One region of the Shewanella sp. LC6 genome, then DNA from elsewhere that is predicted to be linked to it. Evidence: predicted binding sites of a transcription regulator. Region 1 holds the regulator's gene; each other region holds the start of a gene.
The links. The regulator MetJ, encoded in region 1, represses methionine synthesis genes. The targets are predictions, from matches to a motif close to TAGACGTCTAGACGTCTA.
Positions count from the first base shown of each region.

Region 2: a site for MetJ is predicted at 7,807-7,824, ahead of msrA (peptide-methionine (S)-S-oxide reductase MsrA). Genes of this name have one in related genera too.
Region 3: a site for MetJ is predicted at 6,014-6,031, ahead of serA (phosphoglycerate dehydrogenase). Genes of this name have one in related genera too.

Region 1 is NZ_CP043902.1:727,487-737,394, reverse strand. It holds gene FJD32_RS03365 (bifunctional aspartate kinase/homoserine dehydrogenase II) at 1-989, opposite strand, end outside; gene metB (cystathionine gamma-synthase) at 1,001-2,164, opposite strand; gene metJ (met regulon transcriptional regulator MetJ) at 2,377-2,691, shown strand; gene FJD32_RS03350 (sulfite exporter TauE/SafE family protein) at 2,799-3,542, shown strand; gene FJD32_RS03345 (IS4-like element ISSba6 family transposase) at 3,608-4,930, opposite strand; gene nrfD (NrfD/PsrC family molybdoenzyme membrane anchor subunit) at 5,115-6,059, opposite strand; gene FJD32_RS03335 (4Fe-4S dicluster domain-containing protein) at 6,062-6,628, opposite strand; gene phsA (thiosulfate reductase PhsA) at 6,641-8,923, opposite strand; gene FJD32_RS03325 (pentapeptide repeat-containing protein) at 9,423-9,908, opposite strand, start outside.
Region 2 is NZ_CP043902.1:2,575,411-2,585,318, reverse strand. It holds gene FJD32_RS11775 (DUF2989 domain-containing protein) at 1-12, shown strand, start outside; gene gap (type I glyceraldehyde-3-phosphate dehydrogenase) at 227-1,237, shown strand; gene nadA (quinolinate synthase NadA) at 1,373-2,446, opposite strand; gene FJD32_RS11760 (dihydrolipoyllysine-residue acetyltransferase) at 2,591-4,192, opposite strand; gene FJD32_RS11755 (alpha-ketoacid dehydrogenase subunit beta) at 4,202-5,179, opposite strand; gene FJD32_RS11750 (thiamine pyrophosphate-dependent dehydrogenase E1 component subunit alpha) at 5,183-6,361, opposite strand; gene astE (succinylglutamate desuccinylase) at 6,524-7,558, opposite strand; gene msrA (peptide-methionine (S)-S-oxide reductase MsrA) at 7,837-8,316, shown strand; gene pgm (phosphoglucomutase (alpha-D-glucose-1,6-bisphosphate-dependent)) at 8,438-9,908, opposite strand, start outside.
Region 3 is NZ_CP043902.1:4,191,812-4,201,719, forward strand. It holds gene FJD32_RS18815 (S8 family serine peptidase) at 1-78, opposite strand, end outside; gene FJD32_RS18820 (curlin) at 478-897, shown strand; gene FJD32_RS18825 (curlin) at 912-2,417, shown strand; partial or broken gene FJD32_RS18830 (DNA-binding response regulator) at 2,594-2,671, opposite strand; gene FJD32_RS18835 (IS1634-like element ISShes12 family transposase) at 2,762-4,375, shown strand; gene FJD32_RS18840 (LuxR C-terminal-related transcriptional regulator) at 4,372-4,992, opposite strand; gene FJD32_RS18845 (DUF2238 domain-containing protein) at 5,357-5,965, opposite strand; gene serA (phosphoglycerate dehydrogenase) at 6,122-7,351, shown strand; gene ygfZ (tRNA-modifying protein YgfZ) at 7,487-8,440, shown strand; gene FJD32_RS18860 (two-component system response regulator) at 8,496-9,512, opposite strand; partial or broken gene FJD32_RS18865 (response regulator) at 9,573-9,908, opposite strand, start outside.

The DNA of each region.
Region 1 (9,908 bases):
CCCGCCTCCACCAATTGCTCGAGCAGACTGGCGACATCACCCGCAATCTTAAAGCCAAATAACACCACGGCATTGAGGTTGGTCACCACGGGCGCACTCGCTGAGGAACTGTGCGGCGCAATCAGGGTAAAGTCGGTATGGGAGGCATAGCTTGAACGCACAGCTAGGCTCACCTCAGTGTTAAACAGCGGCTGCAAAGTACGTGAATGCAACACGGGTGAGCCTAAACGCGCCAAGCGATCGGCTTCAGCGAGGGACATGCTCTTGAGTAATTTTGCATCGTTGATTTTGTTTGGATCGGCGTTAAAGACCCCTTCAACGTCGGTCCAAATGGTCACGCGCTCAATGTCGGCAAGGCTGGCAATTAAGCTGGCGCTAAAGTCAGAGCCATTGCGACCCAATAGCAAGGTATCACCGCGCTCGTTAGCACAAATAAAACCGGTGATCACTAAACGCTCGTTAGGGTGTGCGGCCAGTAAGGCTTGTACTTTAGCGCGGGATTCTTGCACACGGATTTGCGGCACGGCGGCCTCATCTGCCACTAAAATCGAGCAGGCATCCACATGAGTTGCGGCCACGCCCGATTCGCGCAGCAGCGCTGCCATCAGGCGCGCCGACCAACGCTCACCAAAACTCACCACATGGTTAATTTGGTAATCATTGCGTACATCTAAAGATAATAGACTGATTAACTGAGCTTTATCCGTGGTCAAACGTTCGCGTAAATCCCGCGCTTGCTCGTTAGATAATAATTGCTCAATCAAGCCTTGCTGATAGCTGATAAGGACTTGTAATTCTTCTTGCCATAATTGGTTGCTATCGCGCAGGGACAGTAATTTATATAAAAAGTTAGTGGTTTTACCCGCGGCAGACACCACCACCAGATCATCACTGTGGCCATGGGTTAACAGAATATGGGCGACTCGGCGGTAACAATCGGCATCGGCTAAGCTGGAACCACCAAATTTATGTAAGTGACAACGTGCCATCTATTATTCCTCTACTGACAAGCCGCTACGGCGGCCAATCCTGCTTGAATATCTGCAACTAAGTCGTCGGCATCTTCAATACCAACCGACAAACGTAATAGGGTGTCTTTAATGCCAGCTTGAAAACGCGCCTGCGGCTCCATCGCTCTGTGGGTCATGGTCGCGGGCACGGCTACGAGACTCTCGACGCCGCCTAAACTCTCAGCCACGCTGAATAAACTTAATACATCTAAAAAGGCGACCACTTCAGCCTCGCCGCCCTTAAGCTCAAAACTCAGCATAGCGCCAAAGCCTTTTTGTTGCTTGGCGGCAATGGCATGACCGGGATGATCTGCAAGACCTGGGTAATACACTTTACTCACGACTGGGCTGTTACTCAGTAACTCCACAATCCGCTCGGCATTGCGTTGGTGCTCACGAATGCGCACGGCTAAAGTACGCAGGCCGCGCAGGGTTTGATAACTGTCAAAGGCAGAACCGGTTAAGCCTAAGGTGTTCGACCACCAATGTAAGGTCTCACCGAGTTGAGGGTCTTTGGCGATCACCGCGCCGCCCACCACATCGCTATGGCCATTAATGTACTTAGTGGTGGAGTGGATAACGATATCGGCGCCGAGCAATAGCGGTTGCTGCAAAATCGGCGAGAGGAAAGTGTTGTCCACTATCACTAACGCGCCCACACCATGGCTTGCCTTGGCAATAGCTTCAATATCAACCACCCGCAGTAATGGGTTGGACGGGGTTTCAATCCACACCATTTTAGGTTGCTGGGCAATCGCTTGCGCAAGTGCTTGGCTGTCGGTTTGATCGACCACCAGCAGTTTAAATTGGCCTTTTTTCGCCAAATTAGTAAATAAACGGTAAGAGCCACCGTAGCAATCGTGGGGCACCACCAGTAAATCATCTGGGCCCAGTAAAGTGGTCACTAAGGTAATGGCTGCCATGCCAGTACAAGTCACGACACCGGTTGCGCCTTTTTCCAGCTTAGCTAAGGCATCGCCTAAGATGCTGCGGGTAGGATTGCCGGAACGGCTGTAATCAAATTCGCGAGGATTTTTATGACCATCGAAGGCGTAATTAGTCGACAAATAAATCGGTGGCACAACTGCGCCATATTGAGTATCGCTTTCGATACCCTGACGCACTGCCAGTGTGGCTAATTGACGCTCTGCCATGGGTGGACTCCTAAATTCGGTAGACTGATAGAGATGTCTGGACGTCTAAATGTACCTAAGCCCAGTGGTATCGTCAATAGGCGTTAAGACGTTTAGACGTCTAAACATAAAGAAATCTGTTTGCAATCGCTAAGAAATAGTAGCAATAATTTGACTGTAATCTGTAAGGGTTTAAAATCTGCCCCGAATTTAGCGTTATAACAGGTGAGTCAATGACTGAATGGAATGGGGAATACATCAGCCCCTATGCTGAACATGGCAAGAAGAATGAACAAGTAAAGAAAATTACTGTGTCTATTCCGCTCAAAGTGCTAAAAGTCCTCACGGATGAACGTACGCGTCGTCAGGTCAACAACCTGCGCCACGCAACGAATAGCGAACTGTTGTGCGAAGCATTTTTGCATGCCTACACCGGCCAGCCTCTGCCTGATGATGCCGATCTGTCGAAAGAGTGCCCAGACAGCATCCCCGCTGAAGCGAAGCGGTTGATGGACGAAATGGGGATCGAGTGGGAAGACATGGAATAACGCTTAAGCGTCCATAATCCTGCCGTAACTAATTATTAGGGATCGTTAATACTCATCCGGCGTGGTGGGTTAAAGTAACGATCCCTATTTTGTTTTGATGGAATCCTATGTTCTCCTTGATCGATCCACAAACGCTTGCTATTGCGTCTGTGATTGTGTTTTTAGGTGCCCTCACCCAGAGTCTGATTGGGTTTGGCTTAGCCGTGGTCGCCAGTCCGTTGCTGTATATCGTCGATCCCCAATTAGTGCCCGCCCCCGTGATTGTGATGGGATTTTCCATCGCGCTACTCACCCTATTGCGTGAACGCGGCCATTTAGAATTCAATGGCTTGCAATACGCGCTCATCGGTCGGGTGCCCGGTGGCTTTATCGGTGCCAGCCTATTACTGTTTGCGCCGCAGCCGATTCTTGGTTTAGCAATTGCCGCGATTGTGACGGTTGCCGTGGTGCTCAGTTTGTATAAATTCAGCCTGCCGGTGAACAAAGCGACTCTGTTTGGCGCGGGAGTCGTCTCGGGGATCTTTGGCAATATCGCCGCCATTGGTGGTCCGCCGATGGCGATTTTATTGGCGGGTAAGGATGCTTCGCAGTTTCGCGCGGCGTTATCGGCCTTCTTTATCTTTAGTTCGACCATTGCCTTGGCGATTCTTGGTGTGACGGGCCTACTCGAAATCAAGCACTTTTGGCTGTCGCTAATGCTATTGCCCTCGGTCTTTTTAGGCTATCTCGTGGCGGGCAAACTGGTGGGAAATGTGGATAAACATAAGACCAAGATGGCGACCTTAGCGCTCTGTGCTATCAGCGCCTTAGTGCTCACGGTCAAATCAGTGATTGAGTTATTACCGCAATAACCTCATGCCAATTGCAGCCAATCGCAGCCATAAAAAAAGCACCGTTTAACGGTAATGCCGTTCACTTAAGAGTGAACGGCATTTTTCTTTGGTCTAACCGGAAACTTGTTTTTGCTCATTTTAAGGACTCGTGGATATGCCCTTTCCCGTTTACCATCCAGCTTAAATTGCCGTGCATTTCGTTCTATATCCAATACGTCTCTCGGGACATTCCCCGGTGTTTGTGATGACAGTTGTGTCAACTTGAAGATGATATAACTCGCCGCATCCCGAAAACTCAGTTGATTGGGATGGACCGATGGCAAGCTTTTAGCCATCAGCAACATCTTATATCTAATGAGATTGTAGGCCAGTAGCACGCCCCATAACTCTTGAGTCACCAGCTCCGGTAGTTGACTGCGGAGCGTAAAACGGCTCTCCAGTAGATGTTGTTTCATCTCTCTATAGCCCAGTTCGATTTCCCATCGATGGGCATATAAGTCGACGATGTCTTCGCTGGGGTAACGCATCGGGTCTGTCAACGAGGTCAAAATGGCGACTGACTTACCTTTCACTGTCTTAGTGAGTAAACGCGCTTCAAGGGTATCTGGGAGCTGCGGCCATTTCTTTCTGGCTTGAGGTGTCGTGGTGAGTTTCACCCACTGGTCATGTTTCCCCAGCGTTCGCACTACTTCATATTGAGTGCCTTTCTTCAGTGGCAACAACCAGTGGCTATCAGGTTGCGCTTGCTGCCAAGCGTGCAGCAGGCCGAGCGAGTAAAATCCTCGGTCAAATAGGGTTAGGCTGTGATTGGGAATGCTAGGAATGAGCTGGGACGCTAAGTTCATTTCATTTTCGGCAACCGAATCAAAGGCGCTGTTGACCAATAAATGGCTGCTTAACTCCATCAAGCAAACCATGCGAATTTGCGGATAAGCCGCTTCGCCTAAAGCGTTGGCGGTTCGTCCAAAGGCGGCTTGATTTTGAACACTATCGGGTGTCCGCCACACGACACCGTCAACACCATACAAGTTAAGACCGCACCAATGAGGATGTTCAGCTCTCGCGTGCCAGGTATTGGCGCTGCGGCTAAATACTTCTCTAATAACCTCACTGCCCAATCGTTTACGCGCCTGAGTCACGGCGCTGCGTGCAACATAATCAATCTCTTGCGGCAAAACAATGTCGAGTTTGTTGATGAGTGACCGAACAGACTCCCCTCGGAACAAAGCCATTCCGATAACGGCCCAAATCATCGCGTCCATCGGCAATTTACGCCGTCTTAACGTCGCAACGCCCTGGGAGTCTAGGCAAGATTGAATTAACTCAGGTTCTAACACATCAGCTAAGCAGGTGAATTCGGTTAGGCGGGTAATATGGGTACGGGCGAGTGCTTCTGAGAGTTGCATAAAAAATCCGATGACATGAGGTCATCGGATTTTGATCTTTTCAGCGAGATCGTCAAGCGATCTGTCTTAACTGATCGGCATTACCGTTTAACGGTGCTTTTTGTTGCTGTGGATACGAGCTGTCATCCATTCGAGCATCACTTAATCGCATTTAAGTGATACTTATTGCGCTAGCATCAATACGTTAGCTTAAGTAACTTTGGCCTGCATACACAATAAAGTGTCTCAGGGCGAGCACGCCGGTTAAGCTGGCACAGGCCACCATAATCATTGCGCCCTTAGTGTGGCGAGTCGCTGCGGGAAGCAGCATAAATAGCAATGGCACACCAAAGCCAATCCCCACGACACCAATCCAGAATACGCTTGCCCACACGCCAGAGGTGAGTGATGCCAGCGCCGCAGCCGCCGCTCCGCCCTTAAAGTACAAGGCGCAGAACAACATAAACAGGAACATGATTTCGATTGCCATCACAGGCAATTCTAAGCCATGCATTTTAGCTAAGGTCTTGTCGTGGCTATCGGTTTTGAACATCACCAGCGCCAGCACCGCATTGGCCGCCGCACCCGCTGATAAACCAGATACCAAGAACAGTGCAGGCAATACAGCAGTGTTTAGCATCGGATAGGCATTCATCGCCGAGATTAAGAAGCCTGTGTAAGCGCCCACACCAATGGCGAGGACAAACAATAGCACTTCAATCAGCTTTCTAAAGGGCATCAGCAGCTTAGCGATAGGCGCGAGGAAACCTAAGCCCCACTTTGGCAAATCGTCACGCAGTACTAAAATCGCGTAGGCAAATGCCAAGGGTGAGTAAGCCAGCAGCGCTAATACCCCAATCGCCATAACGGACTGGAAGTTGTAGTTAATTAAGATCAACCAGAAGTGGAAAGGCTTAGTTAAATCAAACACTAAACAAGCCAAGCCTAAGCTGATTGCCACAGGGCCAATAATCGCCGCGGCCTTGAGGATATTGCTCTCAACTTGTGTTTGTTCTTGATTAAACCAACGCAAACCGATACCAATCAGCAAACTTCCGGCGGATAAACCCGCCATAAACAGATACACGGCGATGACCCAGTGCCAAGTGACGGGATCATATTGCGCCATATCGCCCCAAGTATTGTTCATAATCAAATCCCCCCTCTTTTGGTAGGAACGCGATATACCCTAGGTTTAGTGCCTAAATGGGTCTTATCTTGGTAAGTGATCTTAGTGTTGAGCAATGTGGCCACTTCACTTTGTGGATCGTTAGCATCGCCAAACACCAAGGCATCAGTCGGGCACACAGTCACACAGGCAGGCTCTTCACCCCGGGCCAAACGCGTGTCCTTACAGAAGTTACACTTGTCAGCCACTTTGGTTTCGGGATTCATAAAACGCACTTTGTAGGGACACGCCGCCACGCAGTACATACAACCCACACACTTGTCGCCGTGGATGGAGACAATGCCATCTTCGCCCACATAGGCCGCGCCCGTTGGACACACCTTCACACAGGGCGCATCTTCACACTGCTGGCAAGACACTCTGTGGTACTTAAAATGCAGATTGGGCATTTCGCCATAGGGCCCTTCGACTCTCACCTGCAAACGGGTCACCCCTTCTGGAACGCCGTTTTCACTGCGGCAAGCCACGTTACAGGCTTGGCAGCCGATGCACTTGTTCTCATCGTGCACCATCACATATCTTTTCGTCATTTGAGCCTCCAATTAGCGTTTTGCCAGCGTGACGCCAGTGGTATGTACCGTCATGCCACACACAGGTGCGGTAACGTGGGGCAGTAAGTTTCCGCAGTGGATACCTTTGCCTGTCGCTCTAACCAACTCTTTGTTTTTAGAGCCAAAGCCCATATAAGCAAACACGGTATCGGGGCGAATGCCCGGGGTGACTAACGCATGGCCTTCTTCTGTACCTACACTGCTGGTTAAGCGGATAGGGTCACCATTGCTGATGCCTAATTTACTCGCAGTATCTGGATGAACCCATACAGCGTTATCCGACATCAAATTCGCCAGCATGGGCACATTGTGGGTCGCGCCATTGGTATGCACCGCCACCTTACCTTGGATAAAGTAGAGTTCATTTGGCTTTTTAAGCTGCACTTCGCGGAACTTAATGACGCCGCGTCCTGGCGCCATGGCTTCAACCTTGGCGGAGGTCAATTCAATCTTGCCGCTTGGGGTTTTAAAGCTGAGTAAACTGCCGTAGGTGCCGTCTTCATCCGCAGGTTTGGCATTGGCATAGGCCTTGGTAAATTCGGCCACCATTTTAGGTTCACGCAACATAATCGGCTTACCGAAGCTGACAAAACCTTCGTCTTTGATCCGGCGCAGCAGCTCTGTGTCGCGGTTTACCTGCAACAGTTGCAGGGTCTCCATGTTTTCCCATGGATAGAATTCACTTAGCCCCAGTTTGTGGCCAATATCCTTAAATATTTGCCATGACGGACGAGTGTCGCCTAGGGTTTCAACCACCCGTTGGCGCACATAGTAGGCAGGGTTTTTACCGGACTTGTCAGCGATTTCCTCATCACGCTCAAGGTAGGTAGACTCAGGTAAAATCACATCGGCATAGGCCGCGGTTTCACTGATATACACATCGCACACGGCAACAAAGTCGAGCTTTTTCAAGGCTTCGACCACACGCGCTCTGTCGGTCATGGTTTGCATTGGGTTAGTACGGGACATCACCCAGCCATGTAACTGATAAGGCACCGCGCTTAAGGTCGCATCGAGGACGGTTTGATAAATCCCGCCCGCAGACCACATCATGGCGTACTGTTCTTCCACTTGGTCGATACGTTTTGCCGCAGGCTTTGGCATATCTTTTACGCCGGGCTTACCCAGCACGGGGGCCACATTTTCACCGGCGAGCTTGTTATAATCGCTAGGCTTTTGACCAAGATAAATACCGCCCTTACGCTCGATGTTACCAATCAAGATGTTGGCAGCGTAAAGCGCGCGGCGCATTTCAAACTCTTCGGTGGTAAAGGTGGCTCTGTGACCAAAATCCACCACCGCATGGGGCGCTTTAGCCGCATATTCACGGGCAATACGGCGAATATCTTTGGCGGGCACATCGGAGATCGTTTCGGCCCACTCAGGGGTATAGGCTTTTACTTCAGCGGCGAAGGCGTCAAAGCCTTCGACATAACGCTCAACAAAGGCCTTGTCGTAGAGGTTTTCTTCAATCAATACATGGCATAAGGCTAAAGCGACGGCCACATCGGTGCCAGGACGAATCGCGTACCATTCATCGGCTTTATCGGCAACCACTGAGAATCTTGGCTCGAACACCACCAGCTTGGCGCCTTTATCCATTTGCGCCGCCATCATGCCGCGGGTTTCGGACATGTTGATACCTTCGTACAGGTTATGGCCGAAGTTAATGATGTATTTTGAGTTACTTAAATCGCGTTTCACCTTAGTGCCAAACATGGCCATAGCAGCAATTTCATAACCGCCGGGGCAAGTAGAGGCATGGGTAAAGGTATTTGGGCTACCAAACGCCGTGGCGAGGTGGAATAAGTGTTTTTCTTGCGAGCCAGATTTAGAGGAAAACGCTACCGCCTCTGGGCCGTGAGCTTGCTTGATTTTAGTGAGATTATCGGCAATCAGTTGATAGGCTTCATCCCAACTGATTTCAGCCCATTTACCCTCGCCACGCTCGCCCACCCGTTTTAGCGGTTTAACAATCCGCTGTGGATCGTACAGCAAACTATGACCAGCACCGCCGCGGGCACAGACTTTACCGCCAAAGGATTTAGCCGCCTTATTACCGCTGATAAAGACGTTTTTACCTTCAATCACCCGCGCTGAAATCGGGCAGCGGGTCGAGCACATCTCACAGATACTGGCAATTTCTTTGCCCATGCCCTTAAGCTGCTTGCTCTCTAATGCCGCTAAGCTGCCCGGCAATAAGCTAGCTAATGCACATGTTGCACCGCTGGCCCCTGCGCCCTTTAAAAAGGTTCGCCTATTAAGCTCAATCATGGTTACCTCCATCACACTCATCCACCCTTATGCGCCAATTGGCACACGCAAACTTAGGCTTTGGGTCACCACTGCGGTGAAACACTAAATTTGCTCACAGGTTTTTAGTTATTAATGCCAATGCCTTAAGAAACGCTGGCATTTTGCTGTTCCGGAGTGATTGTTATCCCTTAAGGAGTAGGCGGATATTGTGGTAAACCACATAGGCAAGTTGAGTGTGATCTGTGGCAACTAAAAGTTAAAATTGTTCTAAAAATTCGTGAATAAGATCAATAGTGTTGATTGGCCATATCGATGCGTACGCTTGAGGTATTTTTACAATACGCACCACAATAAAAAGTTATCAAAAAACCTAAAAGCAATTTTAAAAACAATAAGTTTAAAAGTGATACCGCGATATCGCTGTCACAATAAACCCGTTAATTTAAAAGGATAAAATACCAGCACCTATTAGCGCGAACAGGTGCTGATATGAGGTCAGTATGAGGTTGGTATAAGGTCAATCCACCAAGGTAATATCTAAGCCATTTAACAGCCGAATTGCTTCATCGCGACTAAACTTGGCACCTTTAATTTTGTTGTTAAAAATATCAATGTCGTAATCGGTTGCCTCAGAGAAATCCGCCTCCATTAACTCAGTGCGGCCAAATAAGCTATGGCGAAAATCGCTGTAACTAAAGTTAGCGCGATTAAACTTGCCCTCACGAAAATCTACATCCTGCGCCTTACAGCCCTCAAGTACCATTTCATCGAGCTTAAGGCCCATAAAAGAGCAGTCGTTTAAGATGCAGGTTCTAAAACTAAAAGGCGCCGCAAAGGATAATCTAGGCCAAGCGGCACGGGTCCAATCTATGCCGACCAGCTTACATTCTTCAAAACTCACACCGTTAAATTGGCTTAAGGGCACCTTGAGCAGGCTTAAATTACAGCCGACAAAACGGCAATCGATAAACTTGCAGTTACGGAATGTGCTGTCGCTAAATTG
Region 2 (9,908 bases), 1.8 Mb from region 1:
AACTCGCCTTAAGGCTTGGGCCTTGAGTAACGTCGGCAAAATGTTTGCCATCTTGTAATTTTTTATCCAAATGCAGTGCTAAAAAAGGTGTTTTCGCGAGCAATGTAAAAAAAACACCTAATTTGTTAACCGAATCCCGGCAAAATAGCCGAATTAACTTGACGATAGCTGTCAGTTTGGTAATTTTACTACCAGTTGAATTTTATAATCACCAGAGGGATATGAGATGACTATCCGTGTTGCAATAAATGGTTACGGCCGTATCGGTAGAAACGTATTACGCGCCCTGTACGAAAGCGAAAAAGCTTACCCAATCAAAATTGTTGCCATCAACGATTTAGGCGACGCTTCAATCAACGCTCACCTGACAAAATACGATTCTGTACATGGTCGTTTCAATGCCAAAGTTGAGCATGATGCTGAAGCAATTTATGTTAACGGTGACAAGATCCTCACTTTCCAAGAGCGCGATCCAGGCAAATTACCTTGGGGCGACCTACAAGTAGACGTGGTATTTGAATGTACCGGTATCTTCACTTCTAAAGATTCTGTTCAACCGCATTTAGCCGCTGGCGCAAAGAAAGTGATTATCTCTGCACCAGGCAAAAACGTTGATGCAACCGTCGTTTACGGTGTGAACAACAATGTGTTGACCGCGGATATGACCGTTATCTCTAACGCGTCATGTACCACTAACTGCTTAGCGCCTTTCGCTAAGCCGTTAAATGACGAAATTGGTATCGAATCAGGTCTGATGACCACCATCCACGCGTATACCAACGACCAACGTTTATCTGACGTATACCACACAGATTTACGCCGTGCCCGCGCTGCGGCACTGTCGATGATCCCTACTAAAACGGGCGCTGCGGCTGCTGTAGGTTTAGTTGTGCCTGAATTACAAGGTAAATTCGATGGTTTAGCGGTACGTGTACCGACTGTTAACGTGTCTTTAGTGGATTTATCTTTCATTGCATCACGTGACACAACCGTTGAAGAAGTTAACGCCATCATCGAGCGTGCAGCAAGCGTAGCACCACTGAGCGAAGTGTTGGCCGTCAACAAAGAGCCATTGGTATCTATCGACTTTAACCACAATGCGTTTTCATCTAACTTCGATGCGACGCAAACCCGTGTTAACGGCCGTTTAGTCAAAGTAATGGCTTGGTACGATAACGAATGGGGCTTCAGTAACCGTATGTTAGACAACGCGGTTGCGTTAATGAACGCTAAATAATCTCGATTAGCGATTTAGCTAAAGCCCTGCAAATGCAGGGCTTTTTGTTATTTGCCGTGTGGCAACTGTAATTAAAAAAATATCCCCGCAAAGCGGGGATATTAATGTTGAAACTCGATGTGCGACTAAAAGCGCTTAGGCATTACCTTTCACTTTCATATTGAGCGTTTTAGCGAAATCGAGCATACGGGTCAGCGGGATTAACGCTTTCACTCGCAAGTCTTCATCGACAAAGATCTCATGGGTGGTTTTGTCGCTATCACTTAATGACGCTTCAATGGCTTTTAAGCCATTCATTGCCATCCAAGGACAGTGGGCGCAGCTCTTACAGGTGGCACCGTTACCACCAGTAGGCGCTTCTATCAATGTTTTACCCGGCGCCGCTTGTTGCATTTTGTAAAAAATACCGCGATCGGTCGCGACAATAAAACGCTCGTTAGGCATGGTTTGCGCAGCTTTGATCAACTGACTGGTGGAGCCGACAGCATCCGCCATCGCCACCACACTCGCGGGTGATTCTGGGTGTACCAAAATTGCTGCGTCGGGATAAACGCTTTTCAGATCACGCAGGGCATTCGCTTTAAACTCATCGTGAACGATACAGTCGCCCTGCCACATCAGCATCTCGGCGCCCGTTTGTTTGGCAATATAGCTGCCTAAGTGACGGTCTGGGCCCCAAATAATTTTTTTGCCTTCGCTGTCTAAATGCTCAACAATTTCAAGGGCAATACTCGAGGTCACCACCCAATCGGCACGGGCTTTTACCGCCGCAGACGTGTTGGCGTAAACCACCACGGTATGGTCTGGGTGCGCATCACAGAAGGCGCTGAATTTATCGATGGGGCAACCTAAGTCTAATGAACAGGTCGCCTCCAAGGTTGGCATCAGAATGGTTTTTTCTGGGCTTAAGATTTTGGCAGTTTCCCCCATAAACTTCACCCCAGCGACGATTAACGTCTTTGCGGGATGATCGCGGCCAAAGCGCGCCATTTCAAGTGAGTCAGAAACACACCCACCAGTTTCTTCAGCCAACGCTTGAATTTCAGGGTCGGTATAATAATGGGCAACCAATACCGCATCCTTTTCAATCAGCAGCTGCTTGATACGTGCCTTGTAGTCCGCCTTTTCGGCATCGGACAGAGGAATTGGCTTAGGCGGAAACGGATAATCAATAGTTTCGATTGTTGGGGCAAATGGGCTGGGGCTCATAACAAATCCATCAGGATAACAACGTTCGCGAATTATACGTAATTGGGATCAAAAGATTAACCCATTTATGGCCTGCGAATAAAAAAGGACGCTAAATTGCGTCCTTTTTTGCTGGATTGGCTGTAAGTATTGGCTGACAGCCGACTAACGCATGGCTAATAGCATATCCTGCGGTTGCTCAAGGTATTGTTTCCAAAGGTTACAGAAACGAGCAATGGTGCCGCCATCGATAACGCGGTGATCGCCAGACCAACTCACTTGCATGATCTGGCGCGCTTCGACTTCACCTTTCGCATTAAAGCGCGGCAAGGTTTGCAACTTACCAAGCGCAACAATCGCCACCTCTGGCTTATTGATAATTGGTGTTGCGACTGTGCCACCCAATGCACCAATATTCGAAATCGAAATCGTGCCTTCTTTAAGATCCGCTGGTGCCACACGGCCGTTACGCGCAGCAGTGGTTAAGCGGGTGATCTCGGCAGCCACCTCAAGAATACTCTTATCTTGCACATCCTTCACATTTGGCACTAACAATCCCACTTTCGAATCTACTGCCATACCAATGTTATGACGCGCCTTGTAGGTGATTTCCGTACAATCAGCATTCACTTGGCTGTTAAGCACAGGGAACTGCGTTAAGGCTAATGACATGGCCTTCATAAAGAATGGCATCATGGTCAACTTAACTTCGTCGGAGGAATACTTGGCCTTCATGCTTTCACGCAGAGCGACTAAGTCTGTCAGATCAAACTCTTCGCAATAGGTGAAGTGTGGAATGGTTGATACCGATTCGACCATCATTTTCGCCATCACGGCTTTCACGCCACGGATAGGCTCAACAATGTCACCCCGTGCAGAATTTGCCACGACGTTAGAGACGGTTGATTGAGTCACACCTGATTGAGTCGGTGCTACAGCCACTGGCGCAACGGCAGACACAGCGCCGCCCTGCGCTTGGAAGCGAGTAATGTCTTCCTTATATACTCGGCCATGTTTGCCACTACCAGGTACGCGACTTAAATCGATATCTAAGGCACGTGCCATACGGCGAACGGCTGGGCTGGCTAAGGCTTTACCTTGGCGTGCAGGCTCCGAGGACACCGCCGCGCAAGCGGCTGGTGCAGCGGTATTCACAGCGGCGCTTGCTTCCTGAGCATGGCTGATCGGCGCACTAACGCTACCTTCGACCTCAATCGCAAATAGTGGCGCATGTACTTTAGCTAACTGGCCCTTACGGTAGTGTAATTTGACAATTTTGCCCGCTTTGATGGCGGGGATTTGCACTAAGGCTTTATCAGTCATCACATCGGCGATGGGTTGGTCTTCAACCACTGTATCGCCTTCTTGGACTAGCCATTCGACCAGTTCACACTCAACAATGCCTTCGCCAATATCGGGCAGCAGGAACTCTTCGACGCTGGTACCCGCCACGCAGGCTTGGCTTACGGATGTTTGAGTCGCTGTGTGTGCTTCAGGTTGAGACGCAGCAACAGGCGCAGCTTCGTCAGACTCAACCTGCACGGCATACAGCGGTGCATGCACCTTAGCAATATCGCCTTTGGCGTAATACAACTTAGTCACGACTCCTGCAAAAGGCGCCGGAATTTGCACTAAGGCTTTGTCGGTCATCACATCGGCGATGGGTTGATCTTCCACAATCGTGTCGCCCTCTTGCACCAACCACTCGACGAGTTCGCATTCGACAACGCCTTCACCAATGTCCGGCAAAATAAAATCTTTAATCATACCGGACTCCTAGAAGTTCACTGATGCCTTAATGGCTTCAAAGGTTTTGAGCGCATCGGGCATATATTCTTTTTCGTGGACCAGTGGATATGGGGTATCTAGACCACATACACGGCTGATAGGTGATTCTAAATACAAGAAACACTCCTGCTGAATCGTGGCGGCGATTTCCCCCGCAAAACCACCCGTTAATGGTGCTTCATGGTTGATCAGTAAGCGGCCTGTCTTCTTCACAGAATCGGCAACGGTATCAACATCCCAAGGCGCGAGTGTACGCAGGTCGATAATTTCGCAGGAAATCCCCTCTTTTGCCGCCATGTCGGCCGCTTTTTCGATGATTTCCATCTGTGCGCCCCAGGCCACTAACGTGATGTCTTTCCCTTCACGCACCACTTCGGCTTTACCCAGCTCGATTTCATAATCGCCCGCTGGGACTTCCCCCACAGAAGCACGGTATAAACGCTTAGGCTCGAAGAACACCACAGGGTTTTTATCGCGAATAGAGGCTAATAATAAACCTTTGGCTTGAGCAGGATTACGCGGCACAACCACTTTTAAGCCTGGAGTTTGGGTAAAATAGGCTTCTGGCGATTGTGAGTGATAGTGACCACCTGCAATACCACCACCATAGGGTGTACGGAACACCAGGCTTCCCACATTAAACTCATTACCGCTGCGGTAACGGAATTTAGCCGACTCGTTCACAATCTGGTCAAACGCCGGAAAGATGTAATCAGCAAACTGGATTTCCGCTACGGCGGTCATGCCATTAGAGGCTAACCCGTTAGCAAAACCCGCAATACCTTGCTCAGTCAGTGGCGTGTTAAAGCAGCGGCTGCGACCAAACTTTTCCTGCAAACCAGAAGTTGCGCGAAACACGCCGCCAAAGTGGCCAACGTCTTCACCAAACACTACCATGCGCTCATCAGCTTGCATGGCGATTGACAAGGCCTCATTGACGGCCTGTAACATATTCATTTCTGCCACGGCTTATAGCCTCCCTGCACTTTTGGGATAGGATTGCGGATATTTTTTGATGTGTTCTTTAAGATCGCTCAGTTGCTTTTTAAGCGCTGGCGTTGGCTTGTCGTACACGTCTTCAATAATCTCATCCAGCATAGGGATAGGTAATTTTTCCGCGACTTTAACGGCGGCTAACACTTCTTCACGGTACTTTTCGTAACGCTGGGCATCATCGGCCTCGGCCAACCAGCCTTTATTAATCAGCCACAACTTAAAGCGTTTGACCGGATCGTGTTGTTGCCATTTCGCCTCTTCTTCTTTTGAGCGATAACCAGATGGATCGTCTGAAGATGAGTGGGCGCCAAGACGATAAGTCATAGCTTCAATCAACACGGGGGCATTGTGTTCAATCGCATAGGCGCGTGCTTGTTGAGTTGCAGCTAACACTGCAAGCATATCGTTACCGTCGACACGAATAGTGTGCATGCCGTAACCCACGCCACGACTGGCAATACCGTTACCGGCAAATTGCTCTTCGGTTGGGGTAGAAATGGCATAACCATTGTTACGGCAGAAGAAAATCACGGGGCATTTTAACACCGCCGCCATATTCAATCCGGCATGGAAATCGCCTTCCGATGCAGCGCCTTCACCGAAATAACAGACAGCAACATTACGTTTGCCCTGCATTTTCAGGCTATAACCGACACCTGTCGCTTGCGGAATTTGAGTGGCCAATGGCGATGAAATGGTTTGGTAGTTTAACGCCGCGCAGCCGTAGTGGATTGGCATTTGGCGACCTTTACCTAAGTCCTTCTCATTGCTGAACATTTGGTTCATAAACTGTTCAGTGGTAAAGCCGCGATAACGTAGCGCTGCATGTTCACGGTATTGCGCGAGGATCACATCTTCTTGATCAAGTGCGGCCACGCTACCGACGATCGCGGCTTCTTCACCGGTGCAGGTCATATAGAAGCTGATCCGTCCCTGACGCTGTGCGCCAAGCATACGTTCATCGAGTACTCGCGTGAACACGCAAGTATCATAAATTTTGGTGGCTAAGGCTTCATCTATTACAGGCAAAACCGCGGTTTCATAGGTAGTGCCGTCTGCTTGTAGAATTCGAAGGATAGGAATGTGAAGCGATGCCTTATCCAAGAAGCCGACACGGTGCACTGTATCAGTGTTGAGTGTTGCTTTGCTCATATTGTGCTCTTGTTATCTCGTTACGCAGCAGAAGAACCACTGCGCCTAATTTATACGAATATGCCGGATGAACATTACGTTAACGTAAACTACCTATCAACCGTTGGCACAGTTCAAACGACAACTAATCCCCTGTGGGCATGTATATAATGCTTTACAAAACTAGCGAACATCTGGCGCGACTGAAGGGATCAGGCAAATCACAGTGCGATTGCCGATGGGCACCTTGGCATTGGGGAAGACAATCGCTTCAAATTCCTGTTCGACTTTAATTTCCTGTCCACCCTCTCGGGCCAATACAAAGCCTTTAGGGAAAGCTCGGAAGTTTTCGACATCGGTCGCGAAGGTAAATTCAAAATCATCAAAATGTTTGTTAATCACCCGACACACTTGATACAGATTCACCTTATCCGCTGAGAATGGCTCAAGCGCTAAGGGTTTGTCTGTGATAAGGCGCATAAACATCTCTTGGGCGGCAATAAAACGCGTCATATCGTTTTGGCCCATGGGATACACCTTACCTAATTCAATGGTAAAGGCATCGGCGCCATACTGCTCGGAGGAAAAATAGCTAAAGGTGGTTGTCGGCTCATGGTGAAATAACACAGTATCGACGCCACTGGCCGCTAAAAACATGATTTGCTCGGCGCTGTAAGCACGGCCGGGACGATAGGGATAAATCGCAAACTTTTCGTGTTTTGACGCCCGCATCGCCGTGTGTAAATCGTAGTGAATTCGCTGGCGCCCTGAGGCTGCGCCCTTAAAGAAGCGGTCAACATAGGCTTCTAATTTTTTCGCCCGCACCCGCTCAGGATTCACTAATCCCGGTGGATTTGAATGCTCGCCACTAAACAGACGATTCATGTTCTCGTCGATAATGCGAGTGCCGTTATTAATCGCTAAAGGGTTACCAATAAGAAAGAGCGTGCGTTGTTTGGCGATGATTTTTTGTTGGAGAAGCTGTTTGATTAAGGTATTGCAGAGTTCGATGGGGGCGGTTTCATTGCCGTGGACACCGCAGGAGAGAATGACATCCTTACCTTGGGCTTGTGCAGGCTCAAAAACGATGACGCCCGTGTCCCACACCTCGACTCGAGTATGTTCCCCTAAGGCGAAACTAAACTCCTCTCCGAGGGTTTCAGGATTAGCGAGGGTCAGCGCGAGAAAATCCTTCGAATCTAACAGAGCTTGTAACACAGAATTCTCCTTATAATAGCGTGTTAAAGACGGGAGTGATGGCAATAACTGCCTGTTTCATGGCACTTATCGCTACCCGCCTTAAAAAGCGCATCCATACTAACACAAGTTTTTGGGCCGTTACTCCGTCATTCTGGTCAAACAAGCGCATTTCGCGGCAAAACAACAGCATCTTAGCCGCATTTGGTCGACATAGGATTAATTTTGTCGACACACTTGCTTTTAGGCATGAGTTTTATCACAATCCTTAGCCATCTAGACTTCTATCAGGATTTATCATGGCGTTAGCAACTTTCGGTGCCGGCTGTTTTTGGGGCGTGGAGTATTTCTTTAGACAAGTCAACGGCGTGACCAACGCGACCTGCGGCTATATGGGTGGCAATAACGAAGCGACCACCTATGAGGAAGTCAAAAAAGGTAAGACAGGCCATGCTGAAGTCGTGCAAGTAGAATTTGACCCTGCGATTGTCAGCTACGACGAGTTACTGGATGTGTTTTGGAAAAACCACAACCCGACCACGCTCAATATGCAGGGCGGCGATATTGGTACTCAATACCGCAGTACCATTTTCTTCCATGATCGTGAGCAAAAAGCGGCGGCAGAAGCCTCAAAACTGGCCTTTGCCCGTTCAGGTCGTTGGGGATTGCGTCATATCGTCACTGAGATTGTGCCGTTACAGCAATTCCATGTGGCAGAGGAATATCATCAAAACTATATCGATAAGAATAACTTACCGAGTTGCCATATCGAGTACTAGGCTTAGCGATTCAGCTCAAACCTGAATAATTTGATCTTACAATCGCTGCAAATAAAAACGCACTCATAGGATTTCAATGAGTGCGTTTTTTTATCGGTAAAAAGAATGCGTAAACGCTAAATCAGGCGCTGAGGGCCTTATCGATCAGGGCTTGTGCGTCCTTAATGATATCGGCAAGATGTTGCTCACTGATAAAGCTCTCACCGTAAATCTTGAATAACGCCTCAGTGCCCGATGGCCGCGCAGCAAACCAACCATTGGCCGTGGTCACTTTAATGCCACCAATTGAAGCATTATTGCCAGGTGCATGGGTCAATACAGCCTCAATGTTCTCACCCGCCAGCGTAGTGGCGTTTAAGGTCTCGGCATTAAGCTTGGCAAATTTGGCTTTGTTCTCAAGGCTAATTGGGCTGTCGATACGCTTGTAGAAGCTTTGACCAAATTGCGCCACTAATTCTTGATGGCGTTGCCCCGGCGTTTTACCTGTGACCGCAAGCATTTCGGCTGCGAGCAGCACTAAAATAAAACCGTCCTTGTCAGTACACCAAGTCGTGCCATCACGGCGCAGGAACGCGGCGCCCGCACTCTCCTCACCGCCAAAGGCAATGGTTGCCTCAGCTAATCCATCGACAAACCACTTAAAGCCAACGGGGACTTCGAGTAATTTTTTGCCATGGAAGGCACAGATTTTATCGATAAGCGCGCTCGATACCAATGTCTTACCAATGGCTAAGCTATCGCTCCACTCTGGTCTGTGGGTTAGCAGATAATCAATCGCTACTGCTAAATAGTGGTTGGGGTCCATCAGCCCGGTGCCCGGACACACGATGCCGTGTCTATCGTAGTCAGGATCGTTACCCACACATAAATCGAAGGATTCTTTATGGGCCAGTAAACCTGCCATCGCATAGGGAGAAGAGCAATCCATGCGGATCTTGCCGTCCTTATCCAATGACATAAAGCTGAAGCTTGGATCGACCTTATCGTTAACTAAAGTGATATCAATGCCATAGTGCTTGGCAATCGGTGCCCAATAATGAATACCGGAGCCGCCTAATGGATCGACACCCAGCTTAAGTTTAGCCTTAGCGATAGCATGCATATCGACCACATTGACTAAATCCGCGACATATGGGGAGATCAAATCGATGGCATGCACATAACCCGAAGCCAATGCATCTGCATAAGCGAGCTTATTAACGCCCTTGAGCGCTGCGCGCAGGTAATCATTTGCGCGGGACTCAATCCACGCAGTGATATTACCTTCAGCAGGGCCACCATGGGGTGGATTGTATTTAATCCCACCATCCTGCGGTGGATTGTGGGATGGCGTAATAATCAAACCATCGCTTAACGCGGCACCACTTAGTGCCGCCTCGCGATTTGCACAAATAATCGCATGTGACACCACAGGCGTTGGCGTAAAACCATCATGTTGCTGGATATGCACAGTCACCTTATTGGCCGCTAACACTTCAATCGCCGACACGTAAGCCGCATAAGATAAAGCGTGGGTATCGATACCTAAAAACAGCGGGCCTTCGATATTCACCGATTGGCGATAATCGACAACGGCTTGGGTAATCGCCCAA
Region 3 (9,908 bases), 1.6 Mb from region 1:
TTTTGCCATTGCAGGCACCGCTGACAACGTCATCGCCCCTGCAATTGCTAACGCCAATGGTGAGAGTTTTATTGACATACTTAAGCTTCCTATAGTCCTTTACGTTGAAATTCTGGAACGGCAATTACGCAGCCACCATTCAAAGTGAGATGGATAAAAACGACGAATTTCCAGCATGTTTGCCTGCAAATTGTTGCCATAATGTTTCAATTTAAAAAAGACGCTGCACGCTAAATACAACTTAACTACTAGACCAACTCGGTGAGGTAAATACCGCCTAAACGCAGGGTTTTATCGACAAAAAACAAGATATTCATGGAATTAACAAAAGTTAATCTGGTTAGCATTTAAATTACACCTCAAAAATAAATACCCTTTTGGCCAATTGTCTCTAAGCACTATGGCTCGTACCTTGATGCCTGAGTTGGAAAGAGTCTGTGCTCTGACCAAAACACCAATACATGCAAGGAGTCACTTGTGCCAAATCCATTAACACGCTTTTTGGTACTGCTGCTCTTGATATGTAGTTGCCTGACATCATCCCATGCGGCAGATGTCAGTGAATTGCCCGTCACACTGCAGGCGCTAATTGAGCGTTCAGGGCGCGATAATCTTATCGACCTAGTGCAGCAAGGCACGGCAAACCAAGGGATAGTGTTTCAATCAGGGAACGATAACAGCGCCTATGTGACGCAAGCGGGTAACGATAACGTATCGCTTGTGACACAGATTGGAACCAATAATGAAGTCCAACTACGACAAGTCGGCACTAAAAATATGGCTTCGATTACCCAGATTGGTAATGACAACCTGGTGCAATTGAACCAGCTAGGAAGCGGCAATTTTTCGATTCAACAGATTGCGGACGGTGCCGCAATCTCAATAACTCAGTATTAAACAGGGAGAGTCACATGAAATCACAAGCAAAAATGTCATTGATTGCATTAGCCATTACTGCGGGATTAAGTGGTAATGCGCTAGCAGCAAGCACAGTCAACGAAATCAGCGTTGAGCAAACAGGCCAAGGTCAAGATACCTTAGTCGCTCAAACTGGTGTCATTAACGCAGCAGCAGTAACCCAAACGGGTAACGACCAAGTTGCCACCGTATTACAAGACGGTGTGTGGCATGAAGCACAAGTCAACTCAACTGGCGATGCTAACAAAGTGACTGTTAGCCAACAAACAGATTGGCACGTAGCCTCTGTTGATGTGGAAGGCAATAATAACGAAGTTGAAGTGACTCAAGACGGCTTCTTCAACCAAAGCAGCAACGATGTCGTGGGCAACGACAACCTTGTTTCAGTTAGCCAATTAGGCGAGCTGAACGAAAGCTATGTTGAAATCACTGGCACAGAAAACAGTGCATTTGTTGAGCAAGAAGGTGATGAAAACCTTGCCGTATTCCGTGTTCAAGGCGACAACAACGACGGTGATATCAAACAATACGGTAACAGCAACCAAGCGGGTCTTATTGCACTCGATCTGACTGCCAACGTGGGTAATAACAACGACGTATCAGTTGAACAAATTGGTAACAATAACTTTGGTGCAGCCAAAGGCATCGCTGGTAACGACAACAGTGTTGATATCTACCAAAAAGGTGATAACCACACTGGCTTTGTTTACGCCTTAGCCGGTAGCGAAAACGATATCAGCATGAAGCAAGAAGGCAGCAATAACATTGCTTACCTCTCTATGACTACGGGTGATGATAACACTATCGACATCGCTCAAGATGGTGATAGCAATACAGTTGGTGATTCTTTAATTGCTGATATTCAAGGTGATGATAATGATATCGCCATCAAGCAAAAAGGCGATAGCAACGGTGCAGAGTTCCAAGTATGGGGCGATAGCAACGACGTTGATTTAAAACAACGTGGTGATGCTAACTTCGCAACCTTTGGCGCTTACGGTACTGACAACGACTTCGACTTATCCTCTAAAGGTGATAACAACGAGCTGGTTGCCTTCGCAACAGGTGAAGACAACAGCATCGAAATCAGTCAAGAAGGTGATGCGAACTTCGCTTATGTGGATGCCGTGGGTAGCGACAACGAAGTGGATGTTGAGCAAGATGGTGATCAAAACGAGACCATCATTAGCGTAACAGGTAACAACGCCGATGTAACTGCACTGCAACACCGTGGCGATCTGAACCTTATCGATTTAATCATCGAAGGTGATGGAAACTCAGCAGAAATCACTCAAGCGGGTAACGGCAACTGGGTCGGTGGTGATAGCGGTAGTTCATTTGCTGCCAACTCATTTGGCGTGAGTGGTGACAACAACAGCCTAATGATCTCCCAAACAGGTAATGACAACTTAGTATTAGGCTCACAAGCGGGTAACAACAACAGCATCAGCGTAACCCAAAATGGTGATATGAACGTTGCGACTGTTGTGCAGTACTAATCTTTAAATATGAGTCGCCTTCAAGTTGAAGGCGACTAAATAAAAACGGGAACATTGATAATGTTCCCGTTTTTATTTGCCTATCACACGCAAAAGTACATCGTTATTCGTCTTATCGTTTGGGTATCACACCACGCACCCGCTCGCTTTCAAACAAGATACCAATCAACAAAGGCTTAACTACAAAACTCAAAATGGGTTTGATAGGTCTGAGCCCATCTTAATAACTCGACACGATTTCGTGACTGGGTTTTACCCGTCATTCCGCACCTAATTTTCGATTTAAAAAACTTGACGGCGATCGGTCATTCTGATCTATTACTCTCTTTTGCAGGTAATTCATCATGGCCGCTCCCGCTATCTCTATCCGTAACCTCGACCACCTTGGTTTGGTCGCTGCACTTTGCCAAGAACTCGGCATTGCTCGCATGATTGATGCGGTGCTACCCAAAACGCCGCCCTACAAAGTCTCACATGGTGAAGCGTTGGTGGCGATGATACTGAACGGTCTTGGCTTTCATAGTTCGACCTTGCACATGTTCCCGCAATTCTTTGCCAACAAGCCTGTAGAACGCCTGATTGGCCCGGGGATCTGTGCCGATGACCTCAATGATGATGTGCTCGGCCGCTGCCTTGATGCCCTCTTTGAGGCCGATGTCAGCACGCTTTATCAGGTGATGGCGGAGCAGGTCGTTGAACGATTGGGGCTCAAAAGTACTGCAGTACACCTCGATATCACCAGCTTCCACGTCGATGGCGCCTATGACCAAGCCGATGGCGAGCAGCTCGGTAAGTTGCAATTGGTACGGGGCTATAGCCGCGACCATCGGCCAGAGCTAAACCAGGTTATCCTGGAGCTTATCTGTGAAAATCAGGCCGGCCTGCCCATCTACATGCAAGCCTTGAGTGGTAATATTAATGATACCAAGGCCTTTGCCCAGACGGTACGGCGCCACTTGAGCAGTCTCAAGGCCGCGCAGGAGAGTCGTTATCTGGTCGGCGATGCGGCGCTGTATTGCGCCGACACCTTGCAACTACTGGCACAACAGCAACAGTTGTTCGTGACTCGTGTGCCTGTCACCCTCAATGAAGCCAAGCGAGCCGTGGCAACCATTGGCACCCAGTCGCTGGTTGCGCTGGGCAATGGCTATCATGGCTGTTGGCAAAGCGCCAATTATGCCGACGTCGCGCAGCGTTGGTTGCTGGTGCGCAGCGAACAGGCCAGCCACCGTGAGCAGCAAACATTAGCCAAAAACCTACTGAAAGACAGCACGCGTGAACTGAAAGCCTTCAACAAATTATGTGCCCAGCGTTTTGCCTGCGAGACCGATGCGCAGGCTGAATTAGCCCGTTTTGCTGTCAGCTTAAATCTGCTGCAACTAGAAGCAGAAGTCGTGAGTGAACCTATCTATGCAGGGCGCGGAAGGCCCCAAAAGGGTGAAATGCCGGTGAACTACCAATTTCACATCAAGGGGTTAGCCGCAAGTAGCTTGGCGCGGGTGGCTGAGGCGCGCAACCAGACAGGGGTGTTCATCCTCGCGACCAATGATCACAGTGAAACGCTCACCATGGCTGAGCTGTTGGCTACCTATAAAGCCCAGCAGAATGTCGAGCGTGGTTTTAGGTTTCTGAAAAGTCCCGAATTTTTAACCTCCTCGTTATATCTTAAAAAACCGGAACGTATCGAAGCGTTGCTGATGGTGATGACCTGTAGCCTGATGATTTATGCGGCGCTGGAGCACCGGATCCGGCAGGGCTTAGTAGAGCAGAACCGGAGTGTGGCGGACATGAAAAAGAAACCCACGCAAAAACCGACTGCGCGGTGGATTTTTTTACGCTTTGGCGGGGTGCACGAGTACCAGTTGGGAGAGGCGCCACCTCAAGTCACAGGACTCACAGTGGACCAGCAGATCATTCTCGACGTGTTAGGCGAACGGTATCGGCAAATTTATTCCTAAATCAGGTGCGGAAAGTCGGTTTTACGGAAAATCGATGAAATATGCGCCTTTACCGTGTGCTCACTGATGCAAAGACGATGGGCAATTTCCTTATTTCTCGCGCCGCTGGAAACGAATTGAATGATGGTTCTTTCTCTAGAGGTAAGAGCTTGCAGCATGGCCACAGTGTCGGCAGGCATATCATGTTGTCCATCCAACTTTTGCACCACGCGACGAAACATCTTACTGAGCAAAGTTCTATCGTACCAAAGCTCATCGGCAACCATTTTACGCAATCCGGTCAACATCAAATCCATACGCTGGTCAGTAAACAGTAGTCCGCGTATGCCAAGCAGCATAGCTGACTCTTGATCTAAGGAATTGCGCTCAACTTGATACAGAGCCACAGGAATATGGGGGACAAGACGAGATGCCAGCAAAGGGATCCCTTTATTATCTAAGGCCGCACCTTTCTGGGCGATTAAACAAAAGCTGCGATGCCCTTTTTCTAAATCTAACTCTAACGCTGAGGCATGTTTAACGATCCGTGTTTTCAATCCGATAGATTCAGCAAGTATCGCTAAATGGCAAGGCGCCGCCACTTGATGTAAAAATACTAACTCATTGATAGTACCCAATTTACTCTTCTCCCTGAAAAGTATTTCATTATCTTTTTATCCGGCTTAATGAAATCTGCCTAAATCTCAGCGTACATCTCATTAACATAGCCCATTTTGACTAGTTACCGTATGAATGCCATCACCCAAATGTACTAATAACCTCTATTTATATGTAGTAAATTCGACTAAGTTCCTAAATAGTATTTAATTGCTAGCAATTAATACTAAATGAGATGGAGATCACATTCATCTTTATACCTTAGTCTATGAAAACATCAATCGAAAGTTTAAACAAAAAATTAACACCTTAAGATGACATTTTTGGGAATAACAATCCCCTTTGAATCTAATTCAAAGGGGATTGGATGTTCTCAGACTACGATTAGGCTTGAGTCAGGAGTTTAGTGATTTGCTTATCCTGCACACGGGATAAACTGAGTAGCGCCACGATGGCCCCAATTAAGGCTAAAAACATATCCGATTGGGTATCCCACACGTAACCTTGTGTGCCTAAGAATGCCTCAGCACCTTCGCCCGTTGCAGCGGCCACCCACCACTCAATAAGCTCATAAAAGGCACTAAACGCGAGCACAAAACAAGTGACCAAAAAAGCGCACCAAGCGCCGGGTTTGACGGCTTGATTGCGTAACATAATCTCACGGGCCAACATGGCAGGAATAAAGCCTTGAGCGAAATGCCCGACCTTGTCGTAATTGTTACGTTCACTACCCATCCATTGGGCAATGGTGTCAAATAATGGCACTTCAGCATAGGTATAGTGCGCACCGACAAACAGCACACAGCAATGTACAAGTACTAAAAAATACACTATTGGGGTTAGCTCAAAGCGTTTGCGGGTAAAAAATAATAGCGGAACCGCCACTAATGCAGGTAAAGCTTCAAGCCACCAAGTGAAAGTATCAGCAGGTTTTATCGCCGACCAGACTAATACTGAGAGGTAAATACCGCACCAAGCGATTTTATTATTCAATGTTTCTTCCTCTTATGCGATATTGTTCTAATTTTAGAATATTAACTTTAGCCATCTAGCCCTCCACAGTGAGCAAAAAAAGTGCTACTTTGATGAGCCAAGGTTGTCAGCATAACATACAAGAACCACTTCAATTAATTAGAGGGTACCCATATCATGGCGAAACATTCGCTTGACAAGGATAAGATCAAAATCCTGTTGTTGGAAGGCGTCCACCAATCTGCGGTAGATGTGTTTGAACGCGCGGGATACACCAATATTGAGTATCACAAAGCCTCGTTAGGTGATGAAGCCCTGCACGAATCCATCAAAGATGCTCATTTTGTTGGTATTCGTTCCCGTACCCAACTCACCGCCGATGTATTAAAACGTGCCGAAAAATTAATTGCGATTGGTTGTTTCTGTATCGGCACTAACCAAGTGGATCTAGCGACCGCCGAATCCCTCGGTATCCCCGTTTTTAACGCACCATTCTCTAATACCCGCAGCGTAGCTGAACTGGTATTAGGCGAAATTATTATGCTGATGCGCGGTATTCCTGAACGTAACGCTATCGCCCATCGTGGTGGTTGGATGAAAACTGCCGCAGGCAGTTACGAAGTCCGTGGCAAAACTTTAGGCGTGATAGGCTATGGCCATATTGGAACTCAGCTGGGGATCCTGGCAGAAACCTTAGGCATGCGTGTGGTGTTCTTCGATATCGAAGACAAATTGCCATTGGGTAATGCCCAGCAAATCCATTCAATGGAGCAATTGCTGGCACAGTCCGATGTAGTAAGCTTGCACGTGCCTGAAACGCCGCAAACCAAAGACATGATAAGTACTGCCGAATTCGCCGCTATGCGTAAAGGCAGCATCTTTATCAACGCTTCCCGCGGTACTGTGGTCGATATCGATGCGCTTACGGTTGCACTCAAAGAGCGTCACCTTGCGGGCGCGGCGATTGACGTTTTCCCCATTGAGCCACAATCGAATGATGATGAATTTATCAGCCCATTACGCGGTTTAGATAATGTGCTACTCACGCCACATGTGGGTGGTAGCACCGCCGAAGCACAGGAAAATATCGGTATCGAAGTGGCAGGCAAATTAGCCAAATACTCAGATAACGGTTCAACCGTATCGGCGGTTAACTTCCCTGAAGTGTCTCTGCCAATGCATAAAGGTACCTCTCGCCTACTGCATATCCACCAAAACCGTCCAGGCGTGCTGATCAAAATCAACAAAGCCTTCTCTGAAAAAGGCATTAACATTGCCGCTCAGTATCTGCAAACCACGGCAGAAATCGGTTATGTGGTAATGGAAGTCGACACCCACCAAGCAGAAGAAGCCTTGGTTGAGCTTAAAGCCATTGAAGGCACACTGCGTACTCGCGTGTTGTTCTAACGCCTAAACCGCTTAGGTTTGCCCCCATCTAAGGCGCACATTTCATTTAAGATATGTGCGCCTTATGCTTTTGAGGCCAGAGGAATTCCGCTACAATCAAGCCTCTTGCATCGCCTTCATTTTCAGGATCTCGCTATGACTATTGCAGTTTCGACACCCAATTGGGATCTGGACGCCTCCACGCCTCCACTTATGCTCGCCAACTTATCCCACCTAGGCCTTATCAAAGTGGTTGGCGAACAGGGCCGCAGTTTTATCCATGGCCAAGTGACCACAGATATCAGCTCACTTGAAGCCAACCAATGGCGCTGGGGCGCACATTGTGATCCTAAGGGAAAGATGCTGGCTAGCTTCCGCACCTTTGCCATCCAAGATGCGCTGTTGATGTTGATGCCAAAGGACACTATTGCAGTGGATCTGCCACAACTGCAAAAATATGCGGTATTTAGTAAAGCGACCCTGACCAATGCCTCTGATGAGTGGACATTACTCGGTGTGGCGGGTGAACAGGCTAAACAATTTGTCAGCCAACACTACGGTGAAGTCACTCAGGAACTCACTCTCATCGAGCATGGCGCCATTTTAAAAGATGCGGATCGATTTATATTGGTTCTACAACCACAAGCCGCAAGTGCCCTCATTGCCGAGCATACAGTATTTGATGCCAGCGCTTGGCAAGCATTAGAAATTGCTGCGGGTTATCCCAATCTAGCGCCAAGCCATGCTAATCAGTACGTACCGCAGATGTGTAACCTACAGGCTATCAACGGGATCAGCTTTAACAAAGGCTGCTACATGGGTCAAGAAACTGTGGCTCGGATGAAATACCGTGGTGGTAACAAGCGTGCGCTCTATATTCTTCAAGGCACCACTTCCTTAAATATCAATTTGGAAACTGGTATCGAGATAGAATTGGAAGACGGTTATCGCAAGGGTGGACAAATCATTGAATTTGTTCAACGTGGTAATCAAGTGCTGCTCAGCGCCGTGCTCGCCAACGATACCGAGAGTGACGCCAAACTGCGTTTCGCTGATGACGAGCAATCTAGCTTACGTATTCAAGCATTGCCCTACTCGCTCGAAGACTAGTTTCTCGCTGATAAGCGAATCGTATTGAAAAAGGCGCCCTAGGCGCCTTTTGCTTTTAATGCTCGAAATAAGTATCTCGAATCGCCACCACCTCGGGCAAGATTTGCTTAAATTCGGCCACCAGCTTAGGGTCAAAGTGTTGCCCTGCTTGGCTTTCGAGTAACTCGAGCGTGGCCTCTATTGTCCAAGGCTCCTTGTAAGGACGGCGCGAAGTCAGCGCGTCAAAGACGTCCGCTATCGCCACAATCCGACCTTCGATCGGAATATTTTCCCCAGACAAGCCATTAGGATAACCCGAACCATCCCATTTCTCATGGTGGGTTAAGGCGATACGCCGCGCCATTTGCAGCAGTGGGTCGCCATGCTCACCAATGATCTCAGCACCAATGGCGGCATGTTGCTGCATGATTTTCCACTCTTCGGCATCGAGCTTACCCGGCTTTTTCAGTACCGCATCGGGCGTGCCGATTTTGCCAATGTCATGCATAGGCGCCGCGTTATACAACAACTCACAGAAGGTGCTCGGTAAACCTAGTTTGATAGCGAGCAGCCGCGCATAATGGCTCATACGCACAACGTGCAGACCCGTTTCGTTGTCTTTGTATTCGGCGGCGCGACCTAAACGGCGAATGATTTCAAAGCGGGTTTCTTCTAACTCTTGGGTACGTTCTTTAACTTGTTGCTCTAGCAAGCGTTTTTGATCGTACAGCGCGAGATGAGTTTTGACTCGCGCCTTCACCACGGGAGCGCTGACTGGTTTGGTAATGTAGTCAACCGCACCTAAGGCAAAGCCCTGTGCTTCATCGGCAACCTCAGATAATGCCGTCACAAAAATCACAGGGATGTGGCAAGTTAAGGGCTCCTGTTTAAGCTGCTTACAGACTTCATAACCATTCATGCCGGGCATCATGACATCGAGTAAAATTAAATCAGGTAGTGTTTTGGCTACAAGGGCTAGCGCCCTTGGTCCATCAATCGCGACTTTGACCTTATAGTCATCACCGAGTATGCCCACCAAAATATCGATATTTTCTGGAGTATCATCGACGACTAATATTGTTGCCTTATCCATCAACACATTCACCTTTCCAGTGGCTTTATCAATGATCAATACTGCGCATAATTGACCGTTTTACGTTAAGTCTACAAGTACTTCATCAATCAACTCGACGGCCTCATCGAATTGATATTGATTAATCATTGTTAGCGCTGGACTCAACTGCTGCCATAACTGCGCACTCACTTGCGGTTTAAGTGCATCCATTTGGGCGACTGCATCGGAATCCGCTTCTTCTAAACTTTGGCGTAATCGCGTTAAGGCCTCAATGAGGGCTTCTGGTGGTAAATGCTCCGCCGTCGGCCCACTAGATTCTTCAAACTCAGGTTTAACTTTTTCAATTGCTTGGCAAATCGATGCCACTAACGTTTGGATTTGGTCCAACTCCGCTTGGAACTCAGTATTTTCACT